DNA from 2 places in the Pseudoalteromonas sp. DL2-H2.2 genome. Region 1 is predicted to be linked to the other one. Evidence: riboswitches for the same ligand, from Rfam matches in the RefSeq annotation. Region 1 holds a riboswitch; the other holds the start of a gene.
What was found. Region 1 has a riboswitch for lysine ahead of dapA (4-hydroxy-tetrahydrodipicolinate synthase). Riboswitches for the same ligand answer to the same signal wherever they lie in the genome.
Positions count from the first base shown of each region.

Region 2: linked by a shared signal. The riboswitch ahead of lysC (lysine-sensitive aspartokinase 3) and the one ahead of dapA (4-hydroxy-tetrahydrodipicolinate synthase) in region 1 are both predicted to bind lysine.

Region 1 is NZ_JAKGBD010000005.1:81,840-85,263, reverse strand. Features, by position in the region: gene L1285_RS10265 (response regulator) at 1-1,648, opposite strand, end outside; lysine riboswitch at 1,822-1,998, shown strand; gene dapA (4-hydroxy-tetrahydrodipicolinate synthase) at 2,112-3,008, shown strand; gene L1285_RS10255 (2,3,4,5-tetrahydropyridine-2,6-dicarboxylate N-succinyltransferase) at 3,019-3,424, shown strand, end outside.
Region 2 is NZ_JAKGBD010000003.1:481,774-485,197, reverse strand. Features, by position in the region: gene L1285_RS07840 (DUF924 family protein) at 1-211, opposite strand, end outside; gene lysC (lysine-sensitive aspartokinase 3) at 302-1,648, opposite strand; lysine riboswitch at 1,733-1,906, opposite strand; gene nhaD (sodium:proton antiporter NhaD) at 2,024-3,271, opposite strand.

The DNA.
Region 1 (3,424 bases):
TTGCCTGCTCAGAGGTGTTTGCCGTCAGTACCAGGATCGGCGTCGATAACATCAGGGTCTGGCGGATCTCCTTGATGGCTTTAAAGCCATCCATGATGGGCATGTTCAAGTCCATCAGGATCACATCAAAAGACTGATGCGCTAATACGTCAACAGCCTGCCCGCCATGGCTGGCATGAATGCTGGTAATGGCCATACTCTCAAGCATTTTTTCGATGATTTTGGCATTCAATTGATTGTCTTCTACCAGCAACACTTTACTGTTGCGGGCCACACCACTGACTTGCTCCGGCTCCGGAAGCCGCTTCAAAGGCACACTGAGCAGCGCTTTTGTGCCGTGCGGCTCACGGGCAACAAACGCCAGCTCACCAGACATAATCGCCAGCAGCAGATTGCAGCGCGCCAGACCCAGCTGCAAGCCCTGAAAGTGGTGCCCATTCGGATTGTTTTCCGTGGGCGGTGCATTAACCTGGGCAATATTAAAACCCGGTCCGCTGTCTTCTATTTCACAGTAAAAACGCCAGTTCACTTCTTCATCCTGTGCGCTGACCTGTTCAACCCGGGCAGACAAACTGACGCCGCCCTGCTCGGTAAACTTCACTGCATTATCAAGTAACTGGCCTATCACCCAGCTCAGACGTTCATGATCGCATTCAAAGATTTTTTCGCTGTGGCTGTTAAAGTGATAGCTAAAATCCAGGCCTTTCTCTCTGGCTAACAACCGATAAGTGGCGACTGGCTGCCCCAGCGTGTCGGTTAGCCGAGCCGGGTGGCAATTTAGTTCTGGTTGCTGTTCGTCAGACAGCCGATTGTAATCTTCCACTGACGCGATCAGGGCTTTTAATTGCTGGGCCGCCTTATTGGCCTGCGCCAGATAGCCCTCACGCTGAGATTCCTGATACAAATGCAAATACCCCAGCACCGCCTGTAATGGCGTGCGCAGCTCGTGGCTGGCACGGGCCAGAAACATCGCCCGGCTTTGATTGGCATGCTCTGCTTTTTGGCGTGTTTGCTGCAACCGCTCAATGGCGCTGGCGATACTGCGCTCCATCGGAAAAAAGATCCACTGAATCTCCGCCAGGAGCAGAAAAAGCCCCAGCAACCACATCAGCAGTTGCAGGTTTCTGAGCCGCTCTATCTTGCCATTGGTAAAGTCTTCGAACAGCAATACGGCATGATCCAAATCTTGTAGCAACAACTGAGAACGGGTGTGAATTTCCTGGATTTGACTTAAACTGGGCTGCTTAGCAGCGTTTGATAACAGCGCCATGTACTGTTTTAACTGATTATCTAAGTCCCCTGGCTGGGCAAAATACCAGCTATGCAGCTGTTCATTCAGATGTACATAATCGTCGCCATCGCGCATCAGCAAAAAGTCATGGTTACTTTGCAATAGCTGCAATGCATTGCTCAGAGCCTGACGGTTTGCGGCCACATTTTGCTCACCCATGATGATCACATACTCCAGGTGCAGCGCCGCTTTTTGCGACAGCATACGCTGCATACCCGCAATATTAATTACCCTGGCGGCCTGTTTTTGCTGTTCCAGCAGATACAAAGTCAGCCCGGTTGTCATTGTCAGCAACAGCAACATAATCACCAGCGCGACCAGGTATTTCAGGCGATAGCGCGTAACCAGATTGTTCAAATCATCCCTCCATATGCGAGCCTAATCATCCAGGCGCCAGACTCTTTTCCAGTTTAGATTAAATTTCAAACTTTTGCCGACAGTGACTTGACACCCAGACGGCCAAAATGTTTCAATGCGCTCGTACCCTATTTTATCCAGACGGCCATGCTGCCAAAAAGCGTGGACGTCTTAGGGCTGGAAGAGGTGCGTTATTCAGGTATTTGAGTGGAGGAGAGCAAACTCCCGCGAAACTCAAAGAGGGGAATTAACGCCGAGAAGCACTGCGTTTTGCTTACGTAATGCTTCGGGCGACTGGGTTGAATCCCAGCGACTGTCACCAACACATTTGGTGGAGAGCTTCTGGTCTTAGAAACAATATGGCCAGCGGCCTATTCTTTTTAAGTCCATTGCTCTTCGAATTTTAAACGGTTCGGAGCGGGACTCTTTCCTGACTACCGGACCAGCAAGAAGTTCGGTAGAGATGAAATCACACGTTCAGTTATCTAACCAGTTATCTGACTACCCGTTATGGACGGCCTTGGTCACGCCCTTTGACGCATGCGATCAGGTCGATTATCACAGTTTACAGCAGCTCGTCGCACAGCAGGTCGACGCCAATAATGGCATTTTGCTGCTTGGCAGCACCGGAGAAGGCCTGGCCCTGACCCTGGCCGAACAACGCAAAATCGTCGAATTTGTCTGCGCACTCGCACCACAGGTGCCAATCATGGTGGCCGTTGGCGGCATTAATCTGGCTGCCCAGTTAGAGTGGGTTGAGTTTTGTAATAGCCAAAATATCGATGCCCTGCTACTGGGCTCGCCCGTTTATGCCAAGCCCGGAGTAGTGGGTCAGACGCAGTGGTTCGACGCCTTGCTCAGTGCCGCGAAGGTGCCCTGCATGATCTACAATGTCCCCGGACGTAGCGCCGTTGCAATCGCTCCCGAAGTACTGACCAATCTGGCACACCACGACAACCTTTGGGCACTCAAAGAGGCCAGCGGCGACATAGCCACGTTTGAGGCCTTTCGCCGTGCCTTGCCTACTTTGGCCATTTACAGTGGTGACGACGCATTGATGCCCTATTTTGCACAAGCCGGTGCGGCCGGATTGGTTTCTGTGGCAGCCAATGCCTGGCCCGCCCAAACCGCAGAGTTTGTTCGCCGTGCATTGAGTGGCACCAGCCCCAACCTGTTTACCACCTGGGCCGATGCCATCCATAGCCTGTTTGCCGTCGCTAATCCCATCCCGGTAAAAACGCTGATGCACTTGCAGGGCCAGCTGGCAACGCCACACCTCAGGCCCCCACTGACACACTTGGAACTGACAAATCACGCGGCACTACATGCCGCCAACGAACAGATTTTATCCTGGAATTAAGAGACTCCCTATGACCTGGTCAACACTATTAGATAATTTAGAAAACGGTTCACAACGTGCAGCAAGTCAAGACGAGCACGGTAACTGGCATGCCAATGTCGAAGTTAAAGAAGGTATTCTGGCTGCCTTTCGTGCCGGTCAAAACACCGAATATCCCGGTGGCTTTGTCGATAAAGACAACCTGGCGCCGCGCGGTTTTTCCGCCGATGATGCGGTTCGTATGGTGCCCGGAGGCAGCAGCGTGCGCCGCGGTGCGTATGTAGCCCCCGGCACCATCATAATGCCACCCGCCTACGTCAACATCGGCGCCTATATCGACAGCGGTACTATGGTCGACAGTCACGCGCTGGTGGGCTCCTGCGCCCAAATTGGTAAAAATGTACATCTCAGTGCGGCTGTACAGATCGGTGGCGTAC
Region 2 (3,424 bases), on a different contig from region 1:
ACATATTACGTGAAAACTGATCCAGAACGATTATCTCACACAGCGCCCCCACCGCAGTTTTGCGCCATTCGGCCAGCTCTCCGGCCATGGCCTGCTCGTGTAACTGTGCAAATCTGGTTGTGATTTTATTATCAAACTGGGCTGATTTTTGCCACCAGTCCTGCTCCTGACATTCAACAAACCAGAACTGATAAATTTCCTGATATTCCATGGACACACCTGTGAGTAAAAAATTTTGCTTTCAGAGCGAGTATTACCCGCTCCGGGTGATGTGTCCAGCCAGACTTAGCCTGCGTCTGGTTTATGCAGCTTCCAATAAGCGACTATGGATCACCTGAACCACGGCATCTGATTCACCCTGCTCAACGAGGAAGCACAAGTTATGGCGACTCGCCCCATGGCAGATCAAACGAATATTAAAATCTGCCAGTACCTGCATCAGGCTTGCTTCGCCATGGCGCAACTGAATTTCAGAGCCAATCATAGCCACCAGGGTCAGGTTGTTCTCTACACTTACCTGACAAAACTCACCCAGCTCATCCAGACACGCCTGCGCCAGCTCCGGGCGAGTGGCATTGGGGGCATTATCGAGTGTCAGCGCAACACTGATCTCCGAGGTAGTAACCAGGTCAACTGAAATATTGTGTGCACTTAAAATAGTGAAGATGCGTGCCAGAAAACCACTGGCTAGCAACATCTCTGGGCTTTTCAGGGTCAGCAAGATTTGGTTCTTGCGCTGTGTGACCGCGCGAATACCCGGCTCAGAGCGGTTGTTCTTTTCAATCCAGGTGCCACCGGCATGGGGATCTCTGCTCGAGCCAACAAACACCGAAATGCCACTGCGACTGGCTGGCAAGATAGTAGCCGGGTGCAATACTTTGGCACCAAAGGTGGCCATTTCGGCAGCCTCATCGAAACTCAGCCGGGCAATCGGCCGTGCTTTGTGGCAAAGACGCGGGTCGGTGCTGAAGATACCTACCACATCCGTCCAGATATGGACGCTTTGCGCGGCAATGGCCTCCGCCAGTAGTGCTGCACTGTAATCTGAACCACCCCGCCCTAATGTGGTGGTTTGACCCTGATTATCGCTACCAATGAAGCCCTGAGTCACCACTACCTGCTCAGAAAGCTGCGGTGTCAGGTGGGCCATGGCTGCGTCGCGCGTTGCAGCCACATCGGGTACGGCTTTACCAAACTGGCGGTCAGTTTTGAGCACCTGACGTACGTCAAAACGGCCGCTGGTAACGCCTAAGTCTCTGAGAACCTGAGTGAACAAATAGGAAGAAAAACGCTCACCAAAGCTCAGCATTTCGTCACATTGCTGTGCATCCAGTGCGGGTAACTGAGCCAGCGCATAAAAAGCCTCTTTTGTGTCGTTAAAGCCCGATTCCAGATCTGCATCGAGTGTCAGGCATGCCAGAATGTCCTGCTGGATCTCCATCACAGACTGAAACAACGCCTCGCGCTCAGCCGCATCGACTTTTTGCTGTGTCAGGGTCACCAGGTGATTGGTTACACCGGCACTGGCACTGACCACCACCACGCGAACATCGGGATTATCATGGACAATAGCGGCGCATCGCTGCATGGCTTCGAAGTTTGCAACACTGGTGCCGCCAAATTTAGCAACGACATACTGGGAATTCATTTTATCTCCTTGGGATCACACGCGGCGATCAACATCAATAAGGAGAACTTGGCAATAGGATGGACTAACCATAAAGAAATGACCTCTGCCAGAAGCTCTCCACCTGAAAACGGTGACAGTCCCGAGGATTCAACCTCCAGGACCGAAAAATCATGCCGACGTAGCATGGTTTTCCTCGGCGAGTACCTCCCTCACTGATGGTCACGGGTTATCGTCACCTCACATCAGCTACCTAAGCATCGCGCCTCTTCTGCTTATTTTGCCGGGATTTAACTGAATCCTGGCAAAATAAAAGCCCGCATTTTGAGCGGGCTTGAAAAAGGTATCTTTTAGACGTCTAGGTGTCAAGTATAAAATTGACCCTGTCATTAAAGATTAAATAAATTGCCCCATAAAAAAGGCACCGGCATAACCAGCCGTGTAGGCAATTAACAAATATAGGCTCATTCTTAAGTAGCTCGTAAAGGTTAGAGCCTTTACTTTACTCATTGCAATGATCCCCGCCGCCGAGCCGATGATCAGCATAGAGCCGCCCACGCCTGTCGCATAGGTAAAGGTCAGCCATTGCTGCGGGCTCATAACGATGTCAGCTTTGAGCAAAGCGGCCGTCAATGGTACGTTATCAACTGCGGCACTCATCAGGCCCACCAGATAGCTGGCGTACTGAGGGTCAACGAACTCATACAGCTGAGTGAACATGTTAAGGACACCCACCTCTTTCAGCGCGCCAACTAATAAAAGTACACCCACAAAGAACAGCAAAGTGTCGTACTCAATTTCACGAATATAATCGATGATCTTTTTATTGACGTCCTTTTTGCGCATCAGAAACTGGGCCATCAAAAACATCACCGACAGGCCACAGAGGAAAGTCAGCATGGGCGGGACCTGGTATTGTACGCTCAGATACAGCGTAGTCAGTACGGTCGTCATAAAGATCACCGCGATCGTAATGTCCGTTTTCTCTATCCGGCGCAGCGCTTGCTTTTCAAATACCAGCTGATCTTTCATTCCCATAGACAGCATGGTTGCCAGCAAGAGTACGCTGACAATGGAAGGCGCCACCAGCAATAACAAATCTGGGATCGTGACCTTACCTGCAAGGAAAATCATCAGAGTGGTCACATCACCTGTGATCAAAGACACGCCGCCTGAGTTAACACTGAAGATGATCAATGTGGCATACTTGATAAGCTTCTTCGGATCGAGTTTCAGCGACATCACCACCGCCAGCGAGATAAGCGTTGCGGTAATATTGTCAGAAATCGAAGAAAACAAGAAAGCAAAGCCACCTACCAGGAACATCATTTTGCGTTCACTGATCTGGGTTGGCATTACCCGATGGACGATGTTTTGAATAAAACCTTTAGAGTTCAGATAGGCAACAAAGGTCATCGCAGCCATCAGGAATAACCACAAGGTGGCGATTTCAAGAATGTTGTGATCGAGCTGATGTTGTATAGTTTCTGAGCTTTCGCCATGAAGTGGGGAGATAAATAGGATAATCCAACATAAAGTGCCAAAAAAAAGGGTCGTTTTGGCCTTGTTTACATGGATAATATCCTCTATAACGATAAGCACAAAAGCGACCGCTATCAGGGTTAGGATAATGGGCGTGACCATATGCGTAAACAACCTGTAATCAAAAGTAAAAATTGTGAAAGGTAACGTTTTCGGCGCGGAGTCTATCACTTAGCAGCACACTGTGCCACGAGTAGTTACACATTATGACAATTTTCTTACCTGATACCGTCACAAAATTGATACACACTGGAA